Regions from separate parts of the Pantoea sp. X-Soil-TKNS-1279 genome, predicted to be linked through region 1. Evidence: predicted binding sites of a transcription regulator. Region 1 holds the regulator's gene; each other region holds the start of a gene.
The links. The regulator Fur, encoded in region 1, represses iron uptake genes when iron is present. The targets are predictions, from matches to a motif close to ATAATAATGAGAACNACTATCAA.

Region 1 (10,473 bases):
GTCTCAAAGGGGGAGAATAAGGTGAGTATTTTAGGATATCTGCAAAAGGTCGGCCGAGCGCTTATGGTGCCGGTGGCGACCCTGCCGGCAGCGGCAATTTTAATGGGGGTGGGGTACTGGATCGATCCTGACAGCTGGGGGGCGGGTAACGCTCTGGCTGCGTTGCTGATCAAATCCGGTGCCGCGATCATCGAGCATATGTCGGTGCTGTTTGCCATCGGTGTTGCCTATGGCATGTCAAAAGATAAAGACGGTGCTGCGGCGCTGACTGGCTTCGTTGGTTTCCTCGTGGTCACTACCCTGTGTTCACCGGCCGCCGTGTCGATGATTCAGAAAATCCCGTTGGATCAAGTGCCTGCCGCGTTCGGCAAAATCGAGAACCAGTTTGTCGGTATCCTGGTGGGGATTATTTCGGCGGAAGTCTATAACCGCTTCAGCCACGTTGAGCTGCCAAAAGCGCTGTCATTCTTCAGTGGCCGCCGTCTGGTTCCCATCCTGGTCTCCTTCCTGATGATCCTCGTCGCGTTCATTCTGATGTATATCTGGCCGGTGGTGTTTAATGGTCTGGTCAGCTTTGGCGAGAGCATTCAGAAACTGGGTTCTGTTGGCGCAGGTATCTATGCCTTCTTCAACCGTCTGCTGATTCCGGTGGGTCTGCATCACGCATTGAACTCCGTGTTCTGGTTTGACGTGGCTGGCATCAACGATATTCCGAAATTCCTCGGTGGTGCACAGTCCATCGCTAATGGCAGCGGTATTCCGGGGATCACCGGTCGCTATCAGGCGGGCTTCTTCCCGATCATGATGTTCGGTCTGCCGGGTGCGGCGCTGGCGATTTACCACTGCGCGCGTCCGGAAAACCGTGCCAAAGTGGGCGGTATCATGTTGGCTGCTGCCTTTGCTGCCTTCTTTACCGGTATCACCGAACCACTGGAATTCTCCTTTATGTTCGTGGCACCGGTGCTGTATGTCATCCATGCGCTGCTGACCGGGCTTTCGGTATTTATCGCGGCGAGCATGCACTGGATTGCGGGTTTTGGTTTCAGCGCCGGCCTGGTGGATATGGCGCTGTCAACGCGTAACCCGTTGGCGGTCCATTGGTGGATGCTGATCCCACAAGGTCTGGTGTTCTTCGCTATCTACTATGTGGTGTTCCGGTTCACTATCCAGAAATTCAACCTGATGACGCCGGGCCGTGAACTGGCTGCTGATGATGAAACTGACGGCTATGACGTCAATGTTGATCACAGCGGCAGTGGCGAAAGCCAGACCGAATCGCTGGCGCGTCGTTACATTGGTGCCCTGGGTGGTTCAGAAAACCTGACCAACATCGATGCCTGTATCACCCGTCTGCGTCTGAACGTGAAAGATGCCGCACAGGTGAACGACAGCGTGGCGAAACGTTTGGGTGCATCCGGTATTATCCGTCTCAACAAACAAAGCGTGCAGATTATCGTCGGTACCCAGGCGGAAAGCATCGCTAGCGCAATGAAAACTGTGCTGACTAAAGGCCCGGTCGCCGCTGCGACTGCGGCACCTTCTGCTCCGCAGGCCGCCGCACCACAGCCGCAGGCCGTGCTGAACAGCGACAAAGGCGTGATCGCCACGCTGGTGGCTCCGGTGAGCGGTGAAGTGGTTGCCCTGGACGCGGTGCCGGATGAAGCCTTCGCCAGCAAGGCGGTGGGTGATGGTCTGGCAATTAAGCCTACCGGTAAAACCGTGGTGGCACCGATTGCCGGTACCATCGTGAAAATCTTCAATACCAACCATGCTTTCTGTCTGGAGAGCGAGAACGGTGTTGAGATCGTGGTGCATATGGGTCTGGATACCGTCGCGCTGGAAGGCAAAGGCTTCTCGCGTCTGGTGGAAGAGGGTGCAACGGTGGTGGCGGGCCAGCCAGTGCTGGAAATGGATCTGGATTTCCTCAACGCCAATGCCCGTTCGATGATCAGCCCGGTGGTGGTCAGCAACAGCGATGATTTCGCTGGCCTCAATCTGCTGGCAAGTGGGTCAGTGGTCGCCGGTGAAACCCGTTTGTACGAGGTTAAAGGCTAAACCCTTGTGATAAACCCCAAAGGCAGGAAGCGATTCCTGCCTTTTTTGTTTTAAAACGACCAACAAACGGTTGTTTCCCTTCTGCGCTTTGTGGATCATACTCCGTTACTTTCCAGGACAAATCACCCGTATTGTATTTGAGGATTTTGAGATGAGTGAGGCTGAAGCCCGCCCAACGAACTTTATTCGTCAGATTATCGACGAAGATTTGGCGAGCGGTAAGCACAACAGCGTGCATACCCGTTTCCCGCCTGAGCCCAATGGTTACCTGCATATTGGCCATGCGAAATCGATCTGTCTGAATTTTGGTATCGCACAAGATTACCAGGGACAGTGCAATCTGCGCTTCGACGACACCAACCCGGTGAAAGAAGATATGGAATTCGTCGAGTCCATCAAGCGCGACGTGCAATGGCTGGGCTTTGAATGGAGCGGAGACGTTTGTTACTCCTCGAACTATTTCGACCAGCTGTACAACTATGCGGTCGAACTGATCAACAAAGGCCTGGCCTATGTGGATGAGCTTTCGCCGGAAGAGATTCGCGAATACCGTGGCACCCTGACTGCCCCGGGTAAAAACAGCCCGTTCCGCGATCGCACGCCGGAAGAGAACCTGGCGCTGTTTGAAAAAATGCGCGCCGGTGGCTTCGAAGAGGGCAAGGCTTGCCTGCGTGCCAAAATCGATATGGCATCAAACTTTATCGTGATGCGCGATCCGGTGCTGTATCGCATTAAATTTGCTGAGCATCACCAGACTGGTAACAAATGGTGCATCTACCCGATGTACGATTTTACCCACTGCATCTCCGACGCACTGGAAGGCATTACCCATTCGCTGTGTACGCTGGAGTTCCAGGATAACCGTCGCCTGTACGATTGGGTGCTGGACAACATCAGCATTCCGGTTCACCCGCGTCAGTATGAATTCTCACGTCTGAATCTGGAATACGCGGTGATGTCAAAGCGTAAACTGACTCAGCTGGTGAGTGAAAAGGTGGTAGAAGGCTGGGATGACCCGCGTATGCTGACCGTGTCCGGTTTGCGCCGTCGTGGTTACAGCGCAGCCTCGATTCGTGAATTCTGCCTGCGTATTGGTGTGACGAAACAGGACAACATCGTTGAGATGGCCTCGCTGGAGTCATGTATCCGTGACGATCTCAACGAGAATGCGCCGCGTGCTATGGCGGTGCTGGATCCGCTGAAAGTGGTGATTGAGAACCTGCCTGCGGGTCATGAAGAGATCATCACCATGCCGAACCATCCGAACAAACCGGAAATGGGCACGCGTGAGGTTCCGTTCAGTCGTGAGGTGTGGATCGATCGCGCTGATTTCCGTGAGGAAGCCAACAAGCAGTACAAACGTCTGGTGCTGGGTAAAGAGGTCCGTCTGCGTAATGCTTATGTGATCCGTGCCGAGCGCGTAGCGAAAGATGATGAAGGCAATATCACCTGCATCTATTGTACCTGTGACGTCGATACCCTGAGCAAAGATCCGGCTGATGGCCGTAAAGTGAAAGGCGTGATCCACTGGGTTTCGGCGATCCATGCGCTGCCTGCGGAATTCCGTCTGTATGACCGTCTGTTCAGTGTACCGAACCCAGGTGCGGCAGAGGATTTCCTCACCACCATCAACCCGAACTCGCTGGAAATCAAACAAGGTTTTGTTGAGCCGGGTCTGCGTGATGCAGTAGCGCTTGCGCCGTATCAATTTGAACGTGAAGGTTATTTTTGCGCGGATAGCGTTTATTCGCAGCCTTCTAAGCTGGTATTCAACCGTACTGTCGGTTTGCGTGATACCTGGGCGAAAATCGGCGATTAATCCTTTTTGTCGTTTTCCCCATATCCTGATAAAAGGGCGAGAAATCGCCCTTTTTTATTGGCTGTAATTTGAGTTTAGCCATCTTTTATTCTGTGGCTTGCGAAACGTGCTTGTTATCGGGATTTGCAACTAATCTGACTTTAACAGAATTAATCCATTTACGAGTGTTAAAAACTTTTTTTCAGGTAGGCTATGCGCTCTCAGACGTTGCTCCGCGGGTTATAAAGGAAAAAAAATGACAAGTCTCGCTCAGGAAGCCAAACACAGCGTAGTGGTATTACATCAACTTATCGAACGTATTTTTAATCAGTCGGATAGCACCGACGACAGCATTGAATTGTTCCTTTCGCACTTTCACCCGGATTTCAAAATGGTGACACCGCAGGGCAAGCAACTGGATTTCAATGCGACGGAAGTGCTGTTCCGTCAACTGCGTGGTCAGCGTGAAGGGATGCGTATCGCCACCAGCGAACATGCCATCATCTCGCAACAAAGCAAGGAAGTGACGATTCAGTATCGTGAATTGCAAATGATGAACGGCACTAACCAGAGCCGCATTTCACTGGCGGTGCTGGATTGCAGCACCTCCATTCCGCGCTGGCGATATTTACAGGAAACGCTGGTGCAGTGATACAGCCATAAAAAAACCGGTGCCTGGCACCGGTTTTTTTATACTGCATAGCACATTTTACTGCTTGTCGTGGAGCGTCTCGTCTTCGCGGCAGTCTCCCAACGCACAGTGGCCGTACAAGTACAGACTGTGGTTAGTCAGCTTGATACCGTGACGTGTGGCGATTTCGCGCTGACGCGTTTCAATGGATTCATCGCTGAATTCGATCACTTTGCCACAATCCAGGCAGATCAGGTGGTCATGGTGATGCTGTTGCGTCAGTTCAAAGACGGATTTACCACCCTCGAAGTTATGGCGGGTCACGATTCCCGCGTCATCAAACTGGTTAAGAACGCGATAAACCGTTGCCAGACCAATCTCTTCGCCCATGTCGATCAGGCGTTTGTACAAATCTTCCGCGCTGACGTGATGGCATTCGGGTTCCTGAAGCACTTCCAGAATTTTCAGTCTGGGGAGCGTGACTTTCAGGCCAGCCTTCTTCAATGCGGAGTTGTTGTCAGTCATGCGGATATTGTCCTGTTACTTAGCTAGTCACTTGCGGCGCAGGGCCTTGAATGTCGATCACGCGCATTCTCATTTGCGTCTCATTATAGAACTCAAGCAGTGAAATGAAAACCAAGGCAATGTCCTGAAAATCACCAGTGGCTGTAAGGAGAAATGTCACTAACGCCGGCGGGGATCGTGCAGGTCTTTGTTTCCATTTCACTCAGCCTCATTCTGATGCCAGAGGAATAAGCGGATGACCGTTACGGGTATTCTACAGATTTGCGGGAAAAAGTTAAAAAACAGTAGCTATTATTTTTATAGGAAATTCCTTTAACTCAATGTGAGCCAGCGCCCACATTGAGGAGGGCAGGGGATCAGGCTTCAATGATCTCTTTCAGTTGCAGCTCATCGAAAATCTGTTTCACCCATTTATCAACACGTTCGTTGGTCAGTTCAGGCTGCCGATCTTCATCGATCGCCAGACCGAGGAAGTGTTTGTCATCTGCCAGACCTTTCGAGGCTTCGAAATGGTAGCCTTCGGTCGGCCAGTGTCCCACAATCACCGCGCCGTTTGGCTCGATGATATCGCGGATGGTGCCCATCGCATCACAGAAGTATTCAGCGTAATCTTCCTGGTCACCGCAGCCAAACAGCGCGACTAATTTGCCATTGAAATCAATTTCTTCCAGAGTCGGGAAGAAATCATCCCAGTCGCATTGCGCTTCGCCGTAGTACCAGGTCGGAATGCCCAGCAGCAGGATATCGAATGCTTCGAGATCTTCTTTGGTGCTCTTGGCAATGTCATGCACTTCGGCCACATCTTTACCCAGTTGTTTCTGGATCATTTTTGCAATGTTTTCAGTATTGCCGGTATCGCTGCCGAAGAAAATGCCTACGATTGCCATGAGTTAAGTAACCTCTTAAATCCTGATATATGGGTTGAATGCACAGTTAAGCGAATGATAGCAGACCGGGCAAAGTGGCGGAACTTGTAAAGCCGAGACTTTGTGTTCCTGCGTGCGGTCTGCGTGTGTTACGACAGTTTGAGTTGCGCCAGCAGCATTTGTTCAATCAATTCGCTACGGCTGATGTTCTGCTGCTCTGCCAGAGTATTAAGCGCGTCAACCGCTTCACTGCTCATTTTTAGCTCCACGCGACGCAAACCACGCACTTTGTCGCGTTTTAGCTGGTTGCGCTTGTTAATGCGCAACTGTTCGTCACGCGTTAGCGGACTGGTTTTGGGGCGACCGGGACGTCGCTCATCAGCGAAGAGATCGAGCGTGGTGCGGTCAGTTTGTTCTTTTGCCATTTTTTGTAAAACTGAGTGGGCGCGAACGGCGGAAAGGCGCTGCGCAATTTATACATTATCGGCCCAGCCACGGTGAAAAAATCATCCGCGGCAAATTTTTAGCGCGACATCATACTCCAGCACTCCTTGCGACGCCAACCTTTAACGTTTTGCGGCAAGCTTTTGCTTTTACAGTACAAAAAATCGGCGAACTGCGCGCAAAACCGCCTCAGGTTTTTCAGCATGGACCCAGTGACCGGCACCACTGATGACATGCGCATGCGCCTGTGGAAACTGGCGCAGCAATGCATCACGATGCTGATTGTCCAGATAAGGCGATTCGCTCCCGCGAATGAACAGCGCCGGATGTGGCCATGCAGGAACCTCATTCCAGCCGGAAATGGTGGCGTAATTATCCCACAGCACCGGCACATTAAAGCGCCATTCGCCATCCTGGAACGATTTCAGAATGAACTGAATGACCCCTTCTTCAGTCAACAGGGTGCGCATCACCTCGGCGGCTTCACCGCGACGCGTCACACCCGTGGCGCTCACGGCACGGATAGCAGCAAAAATCTCATCATGGCGGCGTGTCTGATAATCCACCGGCGCGATATCAATCATCACCAGCTTTTCAATGCGTTCCGGCGCAATGGCGCTTAACGTCATGGCAATTTTGCCACCCATCGAATGGCCGATTACGCCAACACGATCGAGGCCGTGGGCGTCAAGAGTGTCAACGATATCTTGCGCCATCGCCGCATAGTTCATCTCGTCGCTACGCGCGGACAGACCGTGATTGCGTACATCCACCTGCAAGGTGGGACGCGCATCGCGCAGGCCTCGCGCCAGCACGCCAAGGTTATCCAGGCTGCCAAACAGGCCATGAATTAACAGAATTGGAGGAGCATCAGGGGCAGATTGTTCAGTTTCCAGACGAGCATTCAAAATCATGGCAAAGTTCTTACGGTTGTGAGCTTCGCTTAGGTTATCATGAATCCACCTGCTCAGGAGCCAACCTGGTGGGCATTAGGGCATATTCCGACTTTTGCCCTGAAACGATGCCAGCGCTATCGGCCGCCTGGGATTTAACTTTATAATCCTCATGTTAGAGCCCGCTCACATTTTGCACGGCAGGATTTTGCTAAGGCCTTTGCAGAAATGCGTGGTTCTGTCATTTGCCAGAATCGTACGGAAAAAGATGAAAACGATTGAAGTTGACGAAGAACTCTACCGTTATATTGCCAGCCACACCCAGCACATTGGTGAAAGCGCCTCCGAAATTTTGCGCCGCATGCTGAAGTTCACTGCCGGTCAGAGTGCCCCTGCAACCTCTGCTGTTGTCGCCGTTGCGGCCAAAGAAGCCCAGTCGGTCGCAACGCAAGCCCGTCCGCAGGATCGCGTTCGTGCGGTACGTGAACTGTTACTTTCCGATGAGTATGCAGAGCAGAAAAAGGCGGTTAATCGCTTTATGCTGGTGTTGTCAACGCTCTATCGTCTTGATCCCGCAGCCTTTGCGGATGCCACGGCGTCACTGCAAGGACGCACCCGCGTCTATTTTGCCGGTGATGAGCATACGCTGCTGCAAAATGGCACCCATACTAAGCCGAAGCATGTGCCCGGCACACCGTACTGGGTGATCACCAATACCAATACCGGTCGCAAATGCAGCATGGTGGAACACATCATGTTAGCCATGCAGTTCCCGCAGGAACTGACAGAGAAAGTTTGCGGCACCATTTAAACCGAAGCGTCAGGGAGAAGCGCCAATGGCCAATCACCCCCGTGCCGGGCAGCCTGCCCAGCAGAGCGATTTGATTAACGTTGCACAATTAACCTCTCAGTACTACGTCCTGAAGCCGGATGTGGATAACCCTGAACATGCGGTGAAATTTGGTACTTCCGGTCACCGTGGTAGCGCAGGTCGTCACAGCTTCAACGAAATGCATATTCTGGCGATTGCGCAGGCCATCGCGGAAGATCGTAAGAAGAACGGCATCACCGGTCCGTGCTATGTCGGTAAAGACACCCATGCGCTGTCTGAACCGGCGATTTTGTCGGTGCTGGAAGTGCTGGCGGCTAACGGCGTCGACGTGATTGTGCAGCAGGACAACGGCTACACACCGACGCCTGCTATCTCCAACGCGATCCTTGAGCACAACAAACGCGGTGGCGCACTGGCTGATGGCATCGTCATCACCCCGTCGCACAACCCGCCGGAAGATGGTGGTATCAAATACAACCCGCCGAATGGTGGCCCGGCCGATACGAACGTCACCAAAGTGGTGGAAGATCGTGCTAACCAGCTGATGAAAGCGGGTCTGAAGGATGTAAAACGTCTGCCACTGGGTCAGGCGTGGGCCAGCGGTCATATCGTTGAGCAGGATCTGATCCAACCCTATGTTGAGGGGCTGGCGCAGGTGATCGACTTCCCGGCGATTCAGAAAGCGGGCCTGAAAATTGGTGTTGATCCGCTAGGTGGCTCTGGTATGGCCTACTGGCAGCGTATCGCAGAGCATTACAAGCTGGATATCACCATTGTTAACGATGCTATTGATCAGACCTTCCGCTTCATGCATCTGGACAAAGATGGCGTGGTGCGTATGGACTGCTCGTCAGAGTGCGCGATGGCTGGCCTGTTAGCGTACCGTGACAAATTCGACCTGGCTTTCGGCAACGATCCGGATTACGACCGCCACGGCATTGTGACGCCGGCTGGCCTGATGAACCCGAACCACTATCTGGCGGTGGCGATCAACTACCTGTTCCAGCATCGTCCACAGTGGGGCAAAGATGTCGCCGTGGGTAAAACCCTGGTGTCCAGCGCGATGATTGACCGCGTGGTGAACGACATTGGCCGCAAGCTGGTGGAAGTGCCAGTGGGCTTCAAATGGTTCGTTGATGGCCTGTTCGACGGCAGCTTCGGCTTTGGTGGTGAAGAGAGCGCCGGGGCGTCGTTCCTGCGTTTCGACGGCACGGCCTGGTCCACCGATAAAGATGGCATCATTCTGTGCCTGCTGGCGGCGGAAATCACCGCTGTCACCGGTAAAAACCCGCAGCAACATTATGATGAGCTGGCGGCGCGTTTTGGCGCACCAAGCTACAACCGTTTGCAGGCAGCTGCGACTTCCGCGCAGAAAGCGGCATTGTCGAAGCTTTCACCGGAAATGGTGAGCGCTGACACGCTGGCCGGTGATCCGATCACCGCACGTCTGACGGCGGCACCGGGTAACGGCGCATCAATTGGTGGTCTGAAGGTGATGACGGAGAACGGCTGGTTCGCCGCGCGTCCGTCCGGCACCGAAGATGCTTATAAAATCTACTGTGAAAGCTTCCTCGGCGCTGAGCATCGCCAGCTGATCGAGAAAGAAGCGGTAGAAATCGTGAGCGAAGTGTTGAAAAACGCTTAAGCACAGCGAAATGAAAAAAGGCGCGTTATGCGCCTTTTTTTATGGCATAAACCGATAACCAATGCCGGTTTCTGTCAGCAGATGGTTGGGTTGGGTGGGGTTGGTTTCGAGCTTCTGACGCAGATGCCCCATATAAATGCGCAGATAATGGCTATGCTCCACCGCATTTGGCCCCCAGACCTGGTTCAGCAACTGACGTTGTGTCAGCACTTTTCCAGCATTATTCAGCAGCAAACTGAGCAGACGGAATTCGGTCGGCGTCAGATGCACCTCTTCGCCAGCGCGCAGCACACGACGCGCCGCCAGATCGACCATCACGTCACCAAAACGCAATACCGGTTCGGACTGGCTGCCCTGATGACGTCGCAACGCCACACGCACCCGTGCCAGCAGTTCACCAATGCCAAAAGGCTTGGTGAGATAGTCATCGGCACCGGCATCCAGCGCATCGATTTTATCCTGTTCGTCCGTGCGGGCGGATAACACAATCACCGGCATGCTGCTCCACTGGCGCACTTCACGGATAAAGTCATTGCCATCGCCGTCGGGCAAACCGAGGTCGAGGATCACCAAATCGGGTTTGCGCGTGGCGGCTTCAATCAGGCCGCGTTGCAACTGCTCGGCTTCCACAATCTTTAGCCCTTCGCCTTCAAGCGCCAGGCGCACGAAACGGCGGATCTCCTTTTCATCTTCAACGATCAAGATGGTGGTCACGCGAACTCCTGCGGCAGAAATGGATAACGGTTCACTGTAGCAATAAATCGCGCCGCCGTCCGTGTTGAAA
Region 2 (10,473 bases), 670 kb from region 1:
ACCACCCAGGGCAAAGAAATCATCCTGGGCGCTGATGCTGTCGCGTGACAGCAACTGACAAAACGCCGCAGCCAGTTGGCTTTCCAGGCCGGGATGCGGTTCACGCCCGGCATTGGCGCTGCTCGCCTGCGGCAGCGGCAGGGCTTTGCGATCCAGTTTGCCGTTGCTGCTGAGCGGGAAAGCCTCCAGTTGGACAATCGCCACTGGCACCATATGGGCGGGCAGTTGCTGGGCCAGTGCGTTACGCAGGGCCTCACCGTCTACAGCATGATCGGCAATGACATAACCCACCAGTTGGCGGGCATCGCCTTGTGCCGTGGCCCCCCCCAGCACCACGGCGTGCGTCACCGCTTGCTCAATGCCAGGCTGAGCGCACAACACATGATCGATTTCGTTGAGTTCGATGCGCTGACCACGAATTTTTAACTGGTCGTCACTGCGGCCAAGATATTCCACCGCGCCGTTGTCGAGCCAACGCGCCACGTCGCCAGTGCGATACATACGTTCACCCTTGCCGGCCGGATCGGCGACGAAGCGGCTGGCGGTGAGATCGGGACGCCCCAGATAACCGTGTGCCAGTTGAATGCCGGTCAGATAGAGATCGCCCGCCACACCCGGCGGCACCGGTTGCAGGCGCGCATCAAGGATACGCAGGCCGGTGTTCCAGACTGGATAGCCAATCGGCACGCTCGCACCTTCAACCGCCGCCAGTGACTCGCCGAACGCTGGATACCAGCTCACATCCACCGCCGCTTCAGTCGGACCGTATAAATTGTGCAGCGGCACCTGAGTCAACTGCTCCCACTCGCGGGATAAATCGGTTGGCAGTGCTTCGCCGCTACAGAACACGCGGCGCAGGCTGGCACAACTGTTAATCGCGGCATCGTCCTGCAATGCGGCGACAAACGCCGCCAGCATCGAAGGCACAAAGTGGGTGGTGGTGACCTGATGTTGCGCGAACAACTGTTGCAGGGCTTCCGGGTCGCGATGGGCTTCCGGTGGGGCCATCACCAGTTGGGCACCGACCAGCAACGGCCAGAAGAATTCCCACACCGAAACGTCAAAGCTGCTCGGGGTTTTCTGCAACACCACATCGTTAGCCTGCAACGGATAGTGATTTTGCATCCATAGCAGACGGTTAACGATCGCCTCATGACCGACCAGCACCCCTTTGGGACGCCCGGTAGAACCCGAGGTATAGATGATGTAGGCACCGTCCTGCGGTTGCGGCGCGCTGAGCGGGGCTGGCGCATCCGTGTGATTAAACAGCGCATCGAAATGTAGCTGGCTGACGTCGGAGATGGCGGCAAAACGTGGTGCGAGTGACGCTGAGGTGATTAACGTTTGTGGTGTGGCATCTTCCAGCATCAGTTGCAGGCGATCATCAGGGTAGCCGGTATCAAGCGGCAGATAAGCCGCACCGAGCGTAACGATCGCCTGGAGTGCCAGCGACAACTGCACCGAACGCGGCAGCGCGACGGCAACAATATCGCCCCGTGCGACACCGGCGGCGCTTAGCTGTTGTGCCAGCGCAAATACCTGCTGCTGCATCTGACAGTAGCTGAGTTGATGCTGTGCATCGGCCAGCGCTGGCGCATCCGGGGTGCGGGTTACCTGCTGAGCCAACAGCGATGCCAGAGTCTCGGCAGGCACCGGGTGAGGGGTATGGTTAATATCCGCCAGCCAGTGATGTTCTGCTGCGGTCAACAGATCCAACTCGCCGCACGGGCGCTGCGGTTCCGCGGCCAACTGGGTCAGCAGCAGCGCAAAACGGCTGGTGTGGCGTTGCAGCGTCGCCAGATTGTAGCGTTCCGCATTCGCCAACAACTCCAGCGTCAGCTCACCCTGTTCACTGATATAGATGGCGATTTCCAGATCGCGTACCGGACCAGAAGCCAGTTGATGGGTGATGCCCTCCACACCGGCGAAATCCAGCTGATAATCAAACATCTTCAGGTTGATCACCGGACCGTAGATCGGATCGCCATCGCCAAGGCGTCCCAGATCGCGTTGCACCTGTTCAGCGTCATAGCGCTGGTGGCGGCGCATTTTCTTCACTTCACCCGCCAGTTGCGTTGCCAGTGCGGCCAGTGGCTGTGACGGGTCGTAATGGATCGCCATCGGTAACACGTTAATCACCGGCCCGGTGGCGCATAGCGCGGCCGAACCGATACGCCGCATAAAAATGAAACCTGCGGAAAAATCGTTTTGCCCGCTGAGGCGCGCCAACCATAAGCCAACCAGCGCGAAGGCGAGATCGGCGGCGCTGTGCTGCGGATGTTGGCTGACCAGCGTCTGGAAGGTGGCGTGATCCATCGTCAGGCTATGGCGCAGCAGTTGGGTGCTGGCGCTTTGTCCGGCCAGCGGTTGCGCCGCCAGTGAGGCAGGGGCGGGCAGGGACGCCCCTTTTTCACGCCAGAACTGGCGATCACGTTCAAAGGAGGAGGATTGCTGATAACGCTGATACTCCTCCACCACTTCGCTAAAGGGGATAAACGGCGTGGGTTCTGGCTCCTGCTGGCGCGCCCAGGCGCTGTACAGGTTGGCGATGCGCCGCGTCAGGGCGGTAAAACTGAAGCCATCCACCACCAGGTGGTGATAACGCTGATACCAGAACCAATGCTGCTCGCCGAGGCGATACAGGCAATGATGATATAAGGGGGAACCGCTCAGCACGCGCAGATCGCCATTCATATCGTCACGCATCAGCGCGCGGGCTTTGTCTGCGGGATTCTCGTCTGAGCGCAGGTCAACCACTTGCGGTGCGGTGAAATGCTGGATCTGCGGCCATTGCAGCGCTTCGCCGTCTACCTCGCCAAACGCCATATTCAGCGTATCGGCCTCCTGCATCCCTTTGATGATCGCTTTGCTCAGCAACTCACTGTCAATATCGCCCTGCAATTCAATAAAGTGCGCGACCGCAAAGGCGTTGTGATGGGGCGACAGCTGATCGGCAATCCAGATGCCGGGCTGTGCTGCCACCAGCGGCAGGGTTTGTTGTTCGGTATGGGGTCGATTCATCAGGGATTCAGACATTGTCGCTCCGGTTGGTGTCCTGCGTCACTGGGCGGATATTCCCCCAGTTCTGTTCCAGCCAGTTGAGGCAAACAGGCTGTGGCTGCGGGCCATACACGGTGAGCCAGCCAGCGGGGAGGGCGCTGAACGCGGGCCATAAACTGTATTGTTGCTGCTGATTGCGCAGCACCAGACAATCCTGCTGCGGATCGTCGAAGGGATTGCGATGTTCCATGTCGGCTCCTGAGTCCGGGCGAGATGAATTTATATCGGGGTGCGCCACAGCGCCTGTAAACCATCGAGCAGGCCACCACGCCAGCACAGCGCGTCATGTCCCCCTTCTACTGGCTGGTAGTGCACCTGATAGCCGGAGGCCTGCAACTTCTGTTGTAGTTGCTGATTTGCCTGCAAAATCAGTCCTTCACGTTTACCCGCTTCCAGCCAGAAACGCAGCGGCTGGCGCGGTGCCAGACCTTGATCCAGTTGCTGCAATAGCCAGCCATGCGGATTACCACGTTCCGGCCACCAGAAGGAACCCGACAAACTGATGGCGTTGCCAAATTGCTGCGGCCAATGCAGCGCCGCAAACACTGATGCCAGACCGCCGAAGCTCTGCCCGGCGACCACGGTTCTGGTGGCCTGCGGTTGGTACGGTGCCCACTGCGCGACCTGGGGAAGTAATTCTTCCTGCAAGGCTTGCCAGAATTGCGGGTTACACGGCAACTCACGGCTGCGGTGCTCACGATCAATGATGTCGATAAACAGATAGACGGCAGCAGGCAGTGCGCCTTCATCGGTAAGTTGTTGCAGCGGTCCGGCAATCGGCATGCTGTTGGCCCAGAACTGACCGTCGAGCAAAATTGCCAGTGGCCGTGACGCGGGTTGGGCCTCGCCGGTGCAATAGATCCACACCCGTCGACTGTTGCCGAGTAAGTGGCTGTCCCAGCGATATTCTTGCAAAGGGATTGTAGGGGCGTGGCCTTCATCTATCGCACGCCATAGCTGCTGATTGGGTGCCAGCGGCAGATGCAATGGGGATACCCCCATGCCGCGTCCACCAGACCAGCCTCGCAGGGCATTGAGCGGATCCGCCTGGGCGGTCGGGAATTTGTCGCGCCACCAGTTGCGCAGCGTGTACATATCGACATCGCCGGAAAAATCCGTCGCCTGCTCATCCGGCATCAGGCAGTAGCTGCCACGCCAGTTGGCTGGCAGGGTGGTTTGCCAGTACCAGACATCGGTATTGGCTACTCGCATCAGGGATTGTGGGGCGCGGCGCTGGTGGTGATCGGTCACACCGGTGATGTTAATCCATACCCGCTGGATAGGTGACTGCGTCTCGTTGCCATGCGGGTCGCGCCAGAGGAAAGTGACCTGGCACTCGCCGTTCACTTCGCCTTCCACACGCGGGATACCTTTACGTTGTTGCTCCTGCCACCAGGCTTCACTGCCGGTTAGATCATTTAGCCAGGTCATAGGTGCTGCCAGTCGCCATTTACTCAAGGATTCTTTCACAAAGGTTATAAATAATACTATTGATAATTATTTGCATTTGCAATAGGGTGTTTCCGCTCATAAATGAGCACGCTCGTTCCGCCTGTCAACTTTCCCATTAAGGAAAGGATGCGCAACGGATAGCACTGCCAGGCTTGGAACGGGGTTTTGATAAGGACTGTGACCTTCTCACCGGCTCGCCAGCCACCTTTGCTGGCAATCCAGGAACGAAAAAATGACAAAATATTCGCGTTTATCATTAGCCATTCTGATTGAATTGGGCCTACTTTCCAGCAGCGCCTGGGCAGCAGATACCTCCAGTAATACGACTACCAGCACAGACGCCAGTTCACACGATGGCGGCACCATGATGGTGACCGCCGAGCAACAGACGCTACAGGCTCCCGGTGTTTCTACTATCACCGCTGATGAAATCAAAAAGCATCCGCCAGCCCGTGACGTCTCAGAAATCATTCGTACCATGCCGGGTGTTAACCTGACCGGTAACTCCACCAGCGGCCAGCGTGGCAACAATCGCCAGATCGATATTCGTGGCATGGGGCCAGAAAACACCCTGATTATGGTTGATGGTATACCGATCACCAGCCGTAACTCGGTGCGACTCGGCTGGCGTGGCGAGCGTGATACCCGCGGCGATACCAACTGGGTGCCACCCGAGTTGATCGACCATATCGACGTGATCCGTGGACCGGCAGCGGTGCGCTACGGTAACGGCGCGGCGGGCGGTGTGGTGAACATCATCACCAAAAAATACACCGATCAGCAGTGGCACGGTTCCTGGAATACCTATTTCAACGTACCGCAGCATAAAGATGAAGGCGCAACCAAACGCACCAACTTCAGTCTGCAAGGGCCGCTGAGCGATGATTTCAACTTCCGTTTATATGGCGGTTTAGCTAAAACGCAGGCTGATGCTTACGATATCAACGAAGGCCATGCGGCAGATCGTACCGGGACTTACGCGGGCAGCTATCCGGCGGGACGCGAAGGTTCAGTCAATAAAGATATCAATGCCTTATTAAGCTGGGCGTTTGCGCCGATGCAGACCCTGGAACTTCAGGCGGGTTATAGCCGTCAGGGCAACCTGTATGCCGGTGATACCCAGAACACCAACACCAGCACGCTGGTGAAAAGCAAGTACGGTGACGAAACTAACCGCCTGTATCGTCAGAACGTCTCGCTGAAGTGGACCGGTGCCTGGGATAATGGTGTCAGCACCAATACCTGGGGACGCTACGAGAAAACCCGTAATACCCGTATTAATGAAGGCCTGGCAGGCGGCACCGAGGGGATCTTCTCCAACAGTGGTTTTAACACCATTCAGTTGGATGACATCATGCTGCACAGTGAAATCAGCATCCCGTTTGAATGGTTGATCAACCAGACGGCGACCCTGGGCACTGAATGGAACCAGCAGCGTATGAAGGATCCGTCTTCAACCACGCAGGCGGCCAACTACGGTAGCGTGCCGGGTATCTCCAATACCGGGCGCAGTCCTTACTCACAGGCTGAAATCTTCTCGTTGTTTGCTGAAGACAATATGGAAGTCACCGACAGCACCATGCTGACCCCAAGCCTGCGCTTCGACCATCATTCGATTGTTGGCAACAACTGGAGCCCATCACTGAACCTGTCGCAAGGTCTGGGTGATGATTTCACGTTGAAGATGGGGATTGGCCGTGCTTATAAGGCACCAAGCCTGTATCAGACCAACCCGAACTATCTGTTGTACAGCAACGGCCAGGGTTGTGCTGACGCCTCCAGCGCCTGTTATCTGCAAGGTAACAAAGACCTGAAAGCGGAAAACAGCATCAACAAAGAGATTGGTCTGGAGTGGAAACACGAGGGCTATCAGGCCGGTTTGACCTGGTTCCGTAACGATTATCGCAACAAAATTGAAGCGGGTATGGTGTCAACCGGTACCGCTTCCAACGGCACCACTAACATCTACAAATGGGAAAACGTGCCAAAAGCGGTGGTTGAAGGGCTGGAAGGAACGGTTAACATTCCTTTCTCCGATACGGTGACCTGGAATAACAACTTCACCTACATGTTGCAGAGTAAGAACAAAACTACGGGCGACCGTTTGTCGATTATTCCGCAATATACCCTGAACTCGACACTGAGTTGGCAGGCAATGGAAGATCTGTCACTGCAAACCACCTTTACCTGGTATGGTAAGCAGGTGCCGAAGAAGTATGACTATCATGGCGATCCGGTTACCGGCAGCGCCACCGATCAGGTTAGCCCTTACTCCATCCTCGGCATGAGCGGTACTTATGATGTGAACAAGTACGTCAGCGTGACAGTAGGTATCGACAACCTGTTCGACAAGCGCCACTGGCGTCAGGGTAATGCCCAGACTACCGGTAACTCAACTACCGGCGCTTACCTGTACGGTGCGGGTGCCAATACCTACAACGATTCAGGCCGCACTTACTACATGAGCCTCAACACCCAGTTCTAATTCAGCAACTGAGGCAAATGGCAGCGGGCAATCAGTCCGCTGCCATCTTTACGGTTCAGTAACTCCAGACGACCACGATGCATCTGCACGATGCGCAGCACGATATTCAAGCCCAGCCCACTGCCGCCATAACGTTGATCGCGCCGCCGAAAGGCTTTGGTTAACTCCTCTGCCGCGCTGGCTTCGATGCCTGGCCCTTGATCCCAGACTTCAACAATCACTTGTTGTTGTTCCTGACGTAACACCACCTTCACTTCACTCCCTTCCGGGCTGTACCGCGAGGCGTTTTCCAGTAGATTGCGCAGCATCAGGCGCAGCAATACCGCTTCGCCCTGCTGCGGTACGTCGGCACCCTGCGGCCAGTGCAGCTGCTGCTGGCGTTGCTGATAAAGTTCGGCCATCTCGGGCTGGAGCGGTTGCATGATGTCTTGCTGCCAGTGCAGCTGTTGATAATGGCCACTGGCCAATGCCTGACCGGCGCGTGACAGCATCAACAACTGTTCGACGGTGTGCATCAGTTGGTCAATACGTGCCACCAACATTTCGCTCTGCGGTACATTCTGTTGTTGCAGTAATTCCAGATGCAGACGTAACCCCGCTAACGGTGTACGCAACTCGTGGGCGGCATCAGCGGTGAATAAGCGCTCCTGCTGAATGGTATGGTCAAGGCGTGACAACAGCTGATTAATGGAGGTGGTCACCGCCACGATCTCTTCCATCTCAGAGTAGATCGGCAAGGGGGACAGGTTATCGGCAGAGCGATGTGCCAGGCTGTTTTGCAGTGACTTCAGTGGGCGGATAATCCAGTTGATTGCCCAGAAGGAGAACAGCAGCGTCAGGCACACCATCACCAGCGAAGGCAGCAGTAACGAGGCTATCGCTTCACGGATTTCATTTTCAACGTGTTCATTGCGCGCTTTGGCGGAGAGGGTTTCACTCACCAGAAAGCCAATCTGCTCCCGGCTTTCGTGCCACAGCCACACGGCGCTCATGATCTGGCAGGTGAGCAGAATCAGCGCCAGCATAATCAGTAACCGCTGACGCATGCTGTTCATTCGCGCACTTCCAGCCGGTAACCCACACCACGGACGGTTTTGATGCGGTCTTTGCCGAGTTTGCGGCGCAGATTATGGATATGGACTTCCAGGGTGTTGGAGCCGGGATCATCATTCCAGCTGTAGAGATCCTGCTGCAAGGTTTCACGGTGCACGTTCTGCCCGACCCGCATCAGCAGGCGCGTCAGCAGCGCGAACTCTTTGGGGGTGATCTCCAGCGGCAGGTTTTCCAGCAACACCTGTTGAGAGCTGAGGTTGAGGGTCAAATCGCCCTGCTGAAGCAGGTTGTCGCTGTGCCCCTGATAGCGGCGAATCAATGCGCGTGCCCGGGCCTGTAACTCGACCAGCGCAAAAGGTTTTACCAGATAGTCATCGGCACCGGCATCCAGCCCGTCTACGCGATCTTCCAGCGCATCGCGAGCGGTGAGAATCAATACTGGCACGTTGATGCCGTCACGTCGCCACTGGCGCAACAAGGTTGCGCCGTCACGATCGGGCAGACCGAGATCCAACACGATCAGGCTGTACTGGCCGCTGCGCAGCAAGGCATTGCTCTCTGCGGCGTTGGCGGCACAGTCCACGGCGTAACCCTGAGCGCTCAATGCCTGGGCCAGGCCCGATTGCAGCAGCGCATCATCCTCAACGATTAACAGTTTCATCAGTTGTTCTGGTAAATATCCTTGTAGAGGCGGCTCTCAAAACGTACCAGTGGGATACGTCGCGTCTTCTGATCTTCCGGTGGCACAGCATAACCTGAAAGGTATTGCACAAAGGCGACACGCGCGCCGCTGGCTGTGGTGATAAATCCTGCCAGATTATAGACACCCTGAAGTGAACCGGTTTTGGCCGAGACTTTGCCATCCACACCCGCTTCATGCAGGCCACCACGATATTGTAGCGTGCCGTCATAACCCGCAAGCGGTAGCATCGAGATATAATTCAGCGTCGAATCATTTTTGGCAATGTATTGCAGCACCTGCATCATGGTATCCGGTGCGATCAAATCATGGCGTGACAGGCCGGAACCGTCTACCTGAATGCTGTTACCGAGATCAATACCGGCTTTTTCGCGCAGGATACGCCGCACCGCGTCAGAACCGGCGCGGAAGGTGCCAGGCACGTTAAAGTAATGATGGCCGATGGTACGGAATACGGTGTCGGCGATCATGTTGTCCGATTTCTTCAGCATGGTGTGCAGCAGATTATGCAGCGGCGCAGATTGTGTTGAGGCCAGCACCGTGCCCGGCGATGTAACCTGTGTCTGGCGTACCAGATGACCGCTGTAATCAATGTCTGCGGCGCGCAGTTCATCGCGCAGAATCTCTCCGGCCCAGGCGGCACCATCCTGAACGGCAAACGCCAGCGGGAGCGGTTCGGCACGTTGACGCATGCAGCCGGTCAGGGTGTAACGATTCAGTTCACCTGGCACCACATCCAGCTCACAATATTGTCCTTCACCGCTGTTGCGGCCCAGGGTGCGTACCTGGCTGAACATGTGAGCCGGATAATAAGAGGCGATACGCACAAAGGCATTTTCGCCCGGCGTGTTGGCGCTGTAGAGTGAAACGGAGAAACAGTTCTTATCAACAATAGCCGCGCCCGGCGGGGCGCTGAAGCATTGGGTCAGGTCGTTCCACGGCCAACCCGGTGCCATATCATGGCTGGCGAAGACCGAGGTATCGATCACCAGGTTGCCTTTAATATGAGTGATACCCTGCTTTTTCAGTGCAGCAACCATGTTGCGCAGATCCTGACGGCTGAGCGTCGGATCACCGGCAAAGCGCGCCACCAAATCGCCATTCAACGTACCATCGCTAACGGCGCCTTTGGTTTCCAGCGTGGTCTGAAAACGGAAGTCGGGTCCGAGTTCCAGCAACGCCGCCAGCGCGGTGACCACTTTCATGGTACTGGCGGGCAGCGCCATCTGTTTGCCATGAAAGTCGATTATCGGGGTTGATGCGCCCACTTTTTGTACCATCAGCGCCAGGTTTGCGCCGTCTGGCAAATACTGCATGTATTCTTCAACGGGGGCTGCTTGTGCCTGCAGCATAAACGCACAGGTTAGTCCGGTAACAAGTCGTGAAAATCGCATAATCTCGCGGTAACTGACGGGTGAAGGCGACAATACTACGTCCCCGGACGGTGCAAAGTAAACGATGACCCACAGGGAACTCTGGGGTAAAATACGTATCAAAATGCAAAACCGATCCTGACCCGGAACGCTTTCCGGGTCAGGATTCTTTTGCTTGTGAAATGAGGTAACGCGCCGCAGAAGCTGTTTTCTGCTGTCACCTGTCAGGATGACGCCGTTAACCAGGAAAGATGACGAGGAGCTAAAATGAATCAGATTCCGATGACGTTGAAAGGCGCTGAGAAGCTGCGCGAAGAGCTGAACGAACTGAAAACCGTTAAGCGCCCGCG
Region 3 (10,473 bases), 1.9 Mb from region 1:
GACCGGAAAGCCGACCAACAGCAACAGAATCAGACTGCCAATCAGGATGAATGCGTCCATCACGATGCTCCGAGATTAGTGGGTGCCGCCAAGCGTGACGATTGGGCGCTGGCTCTGGTCGCCATTCAGCAGACGTTCCAGGGCAAACAGCAGGGTAAAAACGGTGCCAATCGGGATCGGTAAATACATTTCGCCATAGGTGATATTGGGCAGTGAGGCCAGCGGCTGAATCCACATCGCGGCACACAGGTTGTAGCTGGCACGGAACAGCACCACACATAAGGCGATTAACAGCAGGTTACACAGCAGCAGCGCCCATTTTTGCCCGCCAGGTGACAAGCGATCGGTCAACATAGAGACACAAATATGGGTGCCGGCTCGCAGGCCGACCGGCGCGCCGATAAAGGTAAAAATGATCATGCAGATAATGGCTACCGGCTCTGGCCATGAGAGCGCGCTGTTCAATACATAGCGCGCAAAGATGCCGACGGGAATGACCGCTACCATGATCATCAACGCTGCCGCCGCCACCCACATGCACAGCAGGTACAACCGATCCATCCACCGGGAATATGCGTTCATAATTGGATCCTGAGTGAAACGCCACGCCTGCGCGCGGCGTGGGGGGTTATTTCACCTCGTCGATCTGTGTCATCAGATCCTGATACTTGCCGCCAAACTGATCGCGTACCGGTTGGGTAGCTTTGACAAAGTAGTCGCGATCGATCTGTTGGAAGGTGACGCCTCCGGCCTTCATTTTCTCAATCGATTGCTGGGTGTAGCTGGCCCACAACTGACGTTCCTCATCCTGAGCTTCTTTGCCCAGCTTCTTCAGTAACGCCTGATCGTCAGCAGAGAGGCGATCCCACGCCGGTTTGGAGAACAGGATCATCTCTGGCTGAATAAAGTGGCCGGTGAGGGTGTAGTACTTCGCTACGGGCAGGTAGTTATGGGCGACAAAGGTCGGTGGGTTATTCTCGGTGCCGTCCACCACACCGGTTTGCATGGCGCTAAACACTTCGCTGACGCCCATCGCTACCGGGTTAGCGCCCATTGCTTTTAGCGTGGCGAGCGAGATGGCGCTGTTCTGCACGCGGATTTTCATACCTTGCAGATCTTCCGGCTTAGTCAGCGGCTTTTTGGTGATCATGTTGCGCGTCCCGGCATCGGTCCAGCCGAGAAACACCATGCGGGTGTTGGGATCTTTATTGAATTTATCGACGATCTGCTCACCTACGCTACCATCCAGCACTTTGTGCATATGATCTTCATCGCGGAAGATAAAGGGCAGGGTAAGCACGCTGGTTTCCGGCGCGATGGTGGTCACCGGGGCCAACGAAACGCGGATCATATCAATCGCGCCCAGTTGAACCTGTTGTAAGGTTTGATCTTCATCGCCAAGCACGCCACCGGCATACACCTTCATCTCCAGACGACCATCGGTGGCCTGTTTCAGTTTCTCCCCCATATGCTCCAGCGCGACCACGGTGGGATAACCGGCGGGCTGCACTTCCGCCACCTTAAGAACTTTGGCCTGCGCATTACAGGCCAGCAGGGCGATCATGGAGGACAACGAAACTGCGAGTAGTCTTTTTTTCAGCGTCATTTTTTGCTCCAGCAAGAGGTAGCGAAATCGGACAGTGCAACGGCACCGTTAAAAGGCAGGGCTGGTTCAGAATAATGAAAATCGTGTGGTGAAAAAGTGGGCAGATGTTGATTGAATGAAATGCATCACATTTTGAAATGATGTTTTAATAATTTTATACAGTACGTCACATTTATAAAACCTGCTCACAATCGAAAGAAACTGTGGTGGAAAAACGCACTTTTCGTTTGTAAATAGTAATGAGAACTACTATCAAATCGGCCCGCTAATTTGTTATGATCCGGCGCTCGATCGTGAACTATGCAATTGAAGTTGGAGATGCAGCGTGGTAGCCAGTGATTTGATGCAGACGGATCTCTCCGTTTGGGGCATGTATCATCATGCCGATATCGTGGTAAAGGTGGTCATGATTGGCCTGTTGATGGCTTCTGTGGTCACCTGGGCAATCTTCTTTGGTAAGTTTGCTGAGTTGAGTTCAGCCAAGCGCCGACTGAAACGCGAACATCTCGCCCTGAGTGATGCGCGTTCATTAGATGACGCCTCCAGCACTGCCGCCAGCTTCAAGGGTAACAGCCACAGCGCCGTGTTACTTAACGATGCACAGAACGAGCTGGAACTTTCAGCCGGTGTTGAAGACACCGATGGTATTAAAGAGCGTACCAGCTTCCGTCTGGAACGCCGTGTTGCCGCGTTCAGCCGTCATGCTGGCCGCGGTAACGGTTTCCTCGCCACCATTGGTTCGGTTGCTCCGTTTATCGGCCTGTTCGGTACGGTATGGGGCATCATGAACAGCTTTATCGGCATCGCACAGACGCAAACCACCAACCTCGCGGTAGTCGCTCCTGGGATTGCGGAAGCGCTGCTTGCGACCGCGATTGGTCTGGTCGCTGCTATCCCTGCCGTGGTCATCTACAACGTATTTGCCCGTATGATTGCCGGCTACAAAGCGTCGCTCGGTGATGTGGCGGCGCAGGTGCTGCTGCTGCAAAGCCGTGACCTCGACCTGGGAAACGTGACTAACGAAGTGGCTCGCCCGGCTGCCGCACAGAAACTGCGCGTAGGATAATTGCGATGGCGATGCGTTTAAACGACGACCTGGAAAGCGATGGCGAAATGCATGAAATCAACGTGACGCCGTTTATCGACGTGATGTTGGTTCTGCTGATCATCTTTATGGTGGCCGCGCCGCTGGCAACCGTGGATGTTCGCGTCAATCTGCCCGCTTCCACCAGTGCGCCGCAGCCGCGTCCGGAAAAACCGGTTTATTTGTCGATTAAAGAAGATAACCAGGTTTATATCGGCAACGATCAGGTGACCAAAGAGACGCTGGTCAATGCGCTGACGGCGCAGACGGAAGGCAATAAAGAAACCACTATCTTCTTCCAGGCTGACAAATCAGTAAGTTATGAAACCCTGATGTCGGTGATGGACCAACTTCGTGAAGCCGGATATCTGAAGATTGGCTTGATGGGTATGGAAACGGTGAAGAAGTAGTTTCACTGAAAGTTATGAGGGCGCCCTAATGGGCGCCCTTTTTGTTATGGGCGTAATGGACGACCAAAAAGGAAAACCACGAATCAGGCGGATTAACGGGCAATTATCCTGCGGTTCAACTTTGTTAATGTTTGGTTACGTATAACCCTGCTTTTGTAAAGTGCAATGGTGAATTGGATCACATTCATCAGGGAGACGTCACGATAAAAGGGACATCCCCGCATGGAAGACACTGGAAAATCCTATGAGCTCACCTTCTTCTTTACAAAAGTCATCGCAGAGCGGTGCCAAAACTATCTTTAGCGTAACCAGCGGCAACTTCCTTGAAATGTACGATTTCATGGTGTTTGGTTATTACGCGACCGCGATTGCAAAAACCTTTTTCCCCGGTGATAACCCGTTTGCGTCATTAATGCTGACGCTGATGACCTTTGGCGCAGGCTTCCTGATGCGTCCGTTAGGGGCGATTGTGCTCGGTGCCTACATTGACCATCATGGCCGCCGCAAAGGCTTGCTGGTCACCCTCGGTATTATGGCGCTGGGTACGCTGACGATTGCGGTGGTGCCAGGCTATGCCACCCTTGGGGCGGCAGCACCGGTGTTGATTCTTATTGGTCGTTTGTTGCAGGGCTTTTCCGCCGGTGTTGAATTGGGTGGCGTGTCTGTGTATCTGGCTGAGGTGGCCCCGAAAGGGCGTAAAGGCTTCTACGTTAGCTGGCAATCTGGCAGCCAGCAGGTGGCGGTTATCTTCGCGGCGCTGCTGGGACTGGGCCTGAACCACCTGTTGGAAAAAGAGGCGGTGACTGACTGGGGCTGGCGTATTCCGTTCGTCATTGGCTGTCTGATCGTACCGTTTCTGTTCTGGATTCGCCGTATGCTGGAGGAGACTGAAGCCTTCAGTCAGCGTAAACATCATCCGACCATGCGCCAGATTATGCGCTCGGTGGGACAGAACTGGGCGCTGGTGTTAGCCGGTATGCTGATGGTGGTCACCACCACGGTGATGTTCTATATGATCACCGCATTTACCCCCACATTCGGCAAAACCGTGCTGATGATGAGCGATAAAGATAGCTTTCTGGTAACGCTGTTTGTCGGTCTTTCCAACCTGTTCTGGTTGCCGGTGATGGGCTCGTTGTCCGACCGGATTGGTCGCCGTCCGTTGCTGATAACCTTTACCATCCTGATGCTCCTCACGGCCTGGCCGGTGCTGCACTGGCTGGTCGGATCGCCGACCTTCGCCCATCTGGTGGTGGCTGAACTCTGGTTATCCTTCCTTTACGCCAGCTACAACGGGGCGATGGTGGTCTATCTGGCGGAAATCATGCCAGCCGAGGTACGCGCATCCGGTTTCTCACTGGCTTATAGCCTGGCAACCGCGCTGTTTGGCGGCTTTACCCCGGCTGTCTCCAGCTATCTGATTCACGCCACGGGTGACAAAGCGATGCCAGGCGTATGGCTGTCGTTTGCGGCGGTGTGCGGTTTGATCGGCACATTGCTGATAGGCCGGATGGTGAAGCAGTATCGCACCCGCCACAGCGCGACGGCGGTGAATGCCTGATTATTCGAGTCGTAGCGGTGCGATTTATCGCGCTGTTTTCTGGCATTAAACTCGCGCAATAAATTGCGCCGCTACGGAAAATCTAAAACGACAAATCTACCACCACATTATCCGTGTAATTACCCGCAGCCGGGGTATTTTGCGTGGTCAGAATCTGCGCGGTATAGGTATAGCCGCGTGTCAGGCCATCGGTGCTGATGGTCGTTGAGGTGCTGCTGCTCCAGCGGTCCGTACCGGTGGGTCCCCAGCGTGTGGTGGTGGTGGTTCCCTTGTAGATGTCATAGCTTAACCGGTTGGTGCCATTCGCCATATTCCGCACGCCATTCGCCGCGTAGCTGCCGTTACTCAGGCCCACGGTATAGGTGCTGCCTTTACTGCATACCACGCTAATGGTCTGCTGCACGGTGGAAAAGCTGCTGACCAGTGGCGCGCTGCCAAAACTGACATTAGGTGCAGTGATGGTGGTGCAATCATTCGATATCACCACCGTCACGGTAATCGGAATGGTGCCGGTTCCGGTCTGCGGTGTCAGACAAAGTCCACCCACGCCAAGGCTGGTGCAAATGTTATAGGTGACGTACAGGTTGAGCGTCGCCGTATAGGTACCTGCCGCCACCGTCTGCCCCGTCACCGTTTTCAGATACACCGGTAAGGCAAAGTTCAGGCTGCCGAACAGACCGGCAAGGTTCGCCAGCACCGCTTGTGAAAAGGTATAGGTCGATCCCCCCACTGTCAGCTCAGTGGCGCAGGCGCTGTCCATACACAGGCGCAGCGGAATGTTATCGCTGCCGGTATCGCCGCTGCGTTTCAGGGTGCCACGCGTGCCATTGACGTTGGACGCGCTGGCAAGCTGAAAGGTAATTTGGTTGGTTCCTAATAAGGTCAGGGCTGAACCTGCGCCACAGTTCACGTTCGCGGTGGTTGAGGTGGAACTGATGGTCGAATTGACCACAAAGGTGGTGACCGAGCCAAAACTGGCCGTTGATGCAGGTAGGCTACAGGCGGCTTGTACCAGACCTGGCATCAGTAACAACGTCAGCAGGAGCAGCATTTTTTTCATGGTGATATGCCTGTTGTAGAGTTTTCGTTATTGGGTAGCGCAGCGCCAGGTGGCGGCGGTGGCAACGCGCAGGTGAGCGGGCCATAGGTTTTCAGCGCCAGCGGCTGACCATTGGCGATCGTGAGTTCAGTGCGACAACTACGACCATCCGGCGTGGTGACCTGGATAGGATTGCTGGCCTCCAGGTTCTCCATCCAGGTAATCCCATCCCAGCCGACATACTCGGTTGCCTGCCCGGCACGTAGCACCTGGCTGGAGACGGGGAGCGGTTTTCCGTTGCTGTCATGCAGAATGACGCTGGCAGAACGCAGTTTCTCTACCGGGAAATTAAGCAGATAGCCGCTCTGGCGCTTCACGGCGAAACGCTGTTCGACACGCGGTGATGTCATATCCGCAGGCAGGTCCAGCGTATCGATATCGTATTTCGCGGCGTAGTAACTGCTAATCGACGGAACCAGCAGATAACCTTCTTTATCGGTGCGTCCCATTGATTGGTTTTCGTAGCGGATGTTGACGTCGGGATAGTTGGTTTTCACCAGCACAAAGGCGTCGTTGATCTGATTGGCGACAAACAGGCGGTTATCCATCAGCACCAGCGCACCGCTGAAATCTGCCCACTGGGTGATGTTATCGTCGTCGCCATAAAAGCCCGCCGACGTATCCACTTTGTTGTTGCGGTAGCGCAGGCTCCCCTGGCGATAATCGCCGCTGTTGCCGCCCTGATTAGCCCAGGAAGCATCCCACGAATAACCGCCGTCGCTCGGCATGGCGCGTGACAGGTAAATGCGTTGGTTGTTTTCTCCCTGCTGGTCGCGTTCCATACTGACCGAAGCACTGCCTTGTTCGCCAAACGGGATCACCAGCGAGATGGCTCCGCTCCATTCCCTTTGCTGTTGATCGCGGCTGGCGGAAATATACAGGCTGCTGTTACCCCAAAGATTTTTGCTCCACGACAGGTTCCACAGGCGTGTACGTTCGCCATCGCCGCTGTTGATATCGAGGTACGCCAGTCCGAGGCTCCCGTATTGATTCATCGACACGCTGGCGGTGTATTGCGCACTGCGACGTGCCAGCGAATAAGAGGTGTCCTCCGAGTCACTGCGATTGCCTACCAGCGCCAGATTGCCAAAATCCACGGTCCGCAGCGTGTGTTGCGTGCCAAGGCTGAGCCAACTGTTGTTGTACTGATAACCCCAGCTATATTGCGTGCCGGGTTTACCGCTCATCTGGCTCTGCGCCAGCGCGCCATTGATCACTCCCCAACTGCCGAGTTTCACCTGACCGCCAGCACCGCCCATCGCGACCTCATCACTGCCTTCGGCGTGAGTTTCCAGCGTCAGCCAGTCAGTCAGACCGTAGCGATATGAACCGCTGGCCGCGGCTGCGCCGTAGTCGAAGTTTTTGATGCCGTAATTTTCACGCATCGCCCCGGCGGAAAATGAGTAGTCGGACAAGCCTTGTCTCAGCAGATTGCTGGAAACGTAAAACGGCAGCGTGGTGGTGACCTGACGGCCCACCGCGTCGGTGGTGGTGATCACCGCATCGCCAGCACCGTTGACAAAGGGGACATTGGTGAGTGACCAGGGGCCGGGTTGAACGTTGGCCTGGCTGGAACGATAGCCATTAATAAACAGATCAACGGTGGACGGCACCGCCGCCTGGCCGGAAAACTGTGGCAACGGGTAAGTGACCAGGTCCGGACGCACGCTGAAGTCACGGCCAATCTGCACGCCGCCGAGACGCACGCTGTTGCTCCAGGAGAGAGAATCGGTGATGAGATCCCCGGCGCGCCAGCTGACTATCGCTTCCTCGTTTTCGTTACTCCACCAGGTGTCATAACGGATATAACCCTCCTGCTGCTGCGGAGCGCTGCCCTCCAGTTGCTGCTGCCACACGCCGTTGCTGGAGAATTGTCCGGCAGCACCAAATAAGCGCAACTCATTCCAGGTCGCGAGACGCGTGCCGCTATGATCGGTGCGGGTGGCGTAGAAGTCGTAATTGAGCAGCGCTCCCGTGCTGCTACGACCGGGATAGCGCGGGCCATTGTGCGACTGACCAATCACCTGGCCCGGTAACCAGGCCGGGGGAACGGTCAGCAGCAGGCGTTGACGTTGGTTGTCATAATCCACTTTGACGCTGTTCAGCTGGTTAACATTGATCTGCTGGCCCTGCAACTTGTCTGCCGGGATCCCGGCGCGTTCCAAATCGCCGCGCCGCAGCCAAAAATCCCCGTTCTTTTGTTCAACCGGGACGATATTGCCTTGTTCTCCCTGATTGATGATCAGCTCCAGCATGTATTGCTGTCCCGCCGCGTTATTTTGCAGGGCAGGAGGAGGCGGCAGCTCGGAGAACGTCTCCGCGCTACTTATCAGGGGGATCAGACAGCACAGGGCGCTGGTCACCGCCAGCGCGCAGGGATGTGGCGAAAATCGCATTAGCGCAGAGCAGCGCTACGCCAGTGGCCTTTATTCATCTCGGCCTCCAGTTCTCCGCTCACGCTGCTGTTAAGCGGCCAGCGGTTGCTGCTGTTTGCCAGAACGTAGCCGAACAGACCGTCACCCAGCTTGCGCCCGCCAATGGTGACATTGCTCAGGCGCGCATGGCCGTTGCCGTGATTGGTCAACAGCAGCCAGCGCCTGCCCCCGCTGTTCTCCACCTGCCAGCTCAGGTCGGGTTTGGCACTTTCGACAGTCAGACCGCTGCCATACACAAACAGAGGCACCGAGTAGCGCATCTGGAAAGTGAGCCCAGCCTGATTGGCACCGGGACTCCGTGGCGTAGGGATTTCATCCAGTACCACGCGATAGGCCATCTCCTGACCGGCAGCAGGCGGGGTTTGCTTGATTAAGCGCACCAGCTGTTTCTGCCCCGGCTCGACGCGGACCAGTGGCGGGCTGGCGACCACCTCAGTCTGGGTCTGATATTGTTCACGTTGATTTACCTGCTGCCAGGCGAAAATCCGCACCTGCATTAAGGTGGTCGCATCGCCACGATTCTCCAGCCAAAGCTCACTGGCTTTGTCGTCGGGATTGATGGCGGGATCAATCGGCCAGATCATCAGCGAGTTAGCAGCATGGCTGAGAGCGCTGAACGTGAGCAGCCATATCAGCAGCAGGTTTTTCATGTGTTATTCCTTCTTTGTGGTTCCTTCACCAACTCAGGGTGACGGTTAGCGTATCGGTGTAAACCCCGGCGCGCGTCGGCCCGGGTAACTGCAACACGCCGTAAATCGGCAACGTGATGTTATTGGCGTTGCTGTAACTCAGCGTGATGGGTGAATTCACCCCAATCGCGGTGGTGTGGCTGGCGTTGCTGTATAAGTTGTAGGCCACGGTATTGGTGAAACTGGCCAGTTTCAGGTTGCGGGTGGTGGTGTAGTTGCTGCCGCCATTGATCGACATGCTGACCGTGGTGCCTGGCGTGCAGGCAAGGCTGATGGTGGAACTCTGGACAAAAGTGGCACTGACGCTGTTGCTGGCGACGCCAGACTGGGTGCCAAAATTGAGCGTGCCAAAAACGCCGGGATTAGTACCGGAAACCACGCAGCCAGCCACCACTGAGGCAGAGACCTGAAAGGTTGCGCTCGGCAACCCCCAGGCGTTGACACTCCCTATCAGCAGGGCCAGACCGCCAACAATGCGCGTCCACCCATTGACCACTCTCACCCTGTTTAACCGAAGTTTCTGCCTCAGTAATTCACAGCAACGTTAATGGTATCGGTGTAAGTTCCCGCCGGAATTAACGGGTTGAAACCACCACCGACTACGCGACCATAAATGGCGTAGTTGGTCCCCAGGGTTGGGTCGGTGGTTCCGCTCGGCGCGATATTAGTGTTATTGGCGATAGCGGTGGTGAAGGCTGCATCGCTGTACAGGGTGTAGGCGATGCCTTGTGTGTTGTTGGAACCGAGGATTAAATAGCGTGGTTGTCCACTCACGGTGCCATAAATGGTGGCTGGCGCAGCATTGCTGCTGGTGACCTGCACGTTAAAGGTTTGACCGGTGGTGCAGCGAACATAGATACCATTGCCAGATGCCCCAACCAGGGTGGCATTCAATGTATCAAAAGTGGCAGCGCTGCTACCGAAGTTCAATGTACCGAAGTTCACCCCGGTCGTGGCTGATTGACCATTCACCAGGCAACCGGTAGTCAGGGTAAGCGTCGCGTTAATGGTTCCCGTTGTGGTGGCAGCGAAAGCAGCGTACGGCGGGAAGGTGGCGCTCAGGCTGGCGGCCAAAAGAAAAAGCTTGAGTTTCATAATCATTCCTTACTGATTATCCAGGGTCAGTGCTTTTTCACCTGATGATGTATTTATGAAATCAACCGAAAAATAACAAGAAGCCACGTTTGGCGGTACAGCAAAACCCCTGCTGTCTAAGAAAGTTCTTATGCGGCAGGGAAATGATTTATATCAGTTTTCTTTACTATAGTTCAGCAAAGCGAAGCCTGTCAGGTCCACCAATAACTTTTCCCTAATCAATTTGTTCAATTCGCCGATAATTCAGTGATGGCAAGGGATCCCGGCAGGTCAAAAAAACTAAACAAGGAATTATTTCTCCCTCTACCGCGATGCAAGGTTCAGTGTTATGTTCATGCATTAATCAGACATAATAACGATTCTCCACTTAGCGATAGATAATGAACATAAAAAAGCCCCAGCGCGCTAATCCCCAGATTCTCCTGGCTCGATTAGCGGCTGCATCGCTTTAAAAGTTAACTGACCGTTTATGCATGCTTTTTAATCTTTGTTCC

Region 2: fes (enterochelin esterase) is a predicted target of Fur. The motif match lies at 4,545-4,567, and genes of this name have one in related genera.
Region 3: exbB (tol-pal system-associated acyl-CoA thioesterase) is a predicted target of Fur. The motif match lies at 1,840-1,862, and genes of this name have one in related genera.

What each region holds. Positions count from the first base shown of each region.
Region 1 covers NZ_AP035948.1:1,271,950-1,282,422, forward strand. Annotated here, with positions in the region: gene nagE (N-acetylglucosamine-specific PTS transporter subunit IIBC) at 28-2,055, shown strand; gene glnS (glutamine--tRNA ligase) at 2,207-3,874, shown strand; gene AC6I8N_RS05905 (hypothetical protein) at 4,110-4,505, shown strand; gene fur (ferric iron uptake transcriptional regulator) at 4,563-5,009, opposite strand; gene fldA (flavodoxin FldA) at 5,366-5,896, opposite strand; gene ybfE (LexA regulated protein) at 6,025-6,300, opposite strand; gene ybfF (esterase) at 6,469-7,233, opposite strand; gene seqA (replication initiation negative regulator SeqA) at 7,481-8,023, shown strand; gene pgm (phosphoglucomutase (alpha-D-glucose-1,6-bisphosphate-dependent)) at 8,049-9,689, shown strand; gene kdpE (two-component system response regulator KdpE) at 9,729-10,403, opposite strand.
Region 2 covers NZ_AP035948.1:600,592-611,064, forward strand. Annotated here, with positions in the region: gene AC6I8N_RS02705 (enterobactin synthase subunit F) at 1-3,036, opposite strand, end outside; gene AC6I8N_RS02710 (MbtH family protein) at 3,029-3,250, opposite strand; gene fes (enterochelin esterase) at 3,280-4,491, opposite strand; gene AC6I8N_RS02720 (TonB-dependent siderophore receptor) at 4,745-6,997, shown strand; gene pmrB (two-component system sensor histidine kinase PmrB) at 6,994-8,052, opposite strand; gene pmrA (two-component system response regulator PmrA) at 8,049-8,711, opposite strand; gene dacB (serine-type D-Ala-D-Ala carboxypeptidase) at 8,711-10,144, opposite strand; gene greA (transcription elongation factor GreA) at 10,391-10,473, shown strand, end outside.
Region 3 covers NZ_AP035948.1:3,661,790-3,672,262, reverse strand. Annotated here, with positions in the region: gene AC6I8N_RS17050 (TRAP transporter large permease) at 1-60, opposite strand, end outside; gene AC6I8N_RS17045 (TRAP transporter small permease) at 76-582, opposite strand; gene AC6I8N_RS17040 (TRAP transporter substrate-binding protein) at 629-1,606, opposite strand; gene exbB (tol-pal system-associated acyl-CoA thioesterase) at 1,950-2,672, shown strand; gene exbD (TonB system transport protein ExbD) at 2,678-3,100, shown strand; gene AC6I8N_RS17025 (MFS transporter) at 3,345-4,661, shown strand; gene AC6I8N_RS17020 (Csu type fimbrial protein) at 4,744-5,721, opposite strand; gene AC6I8N_RS17015 (fimbria/pilus outer membrane usher protein) at 5,718-8,156, opposite strand; gene AC6I8N_RS17010 (fimbrial biogenesis chaperone) at 8,156-8,845, opposite strand; gene AC6I8N_RS17005 (Csu type fimbrial protein) at 8,871-9,380, opposite strand; gene AC6I8N_RS17000 (spore coat protein U domain-containing protein) at 9,410-9,979, opposite strand.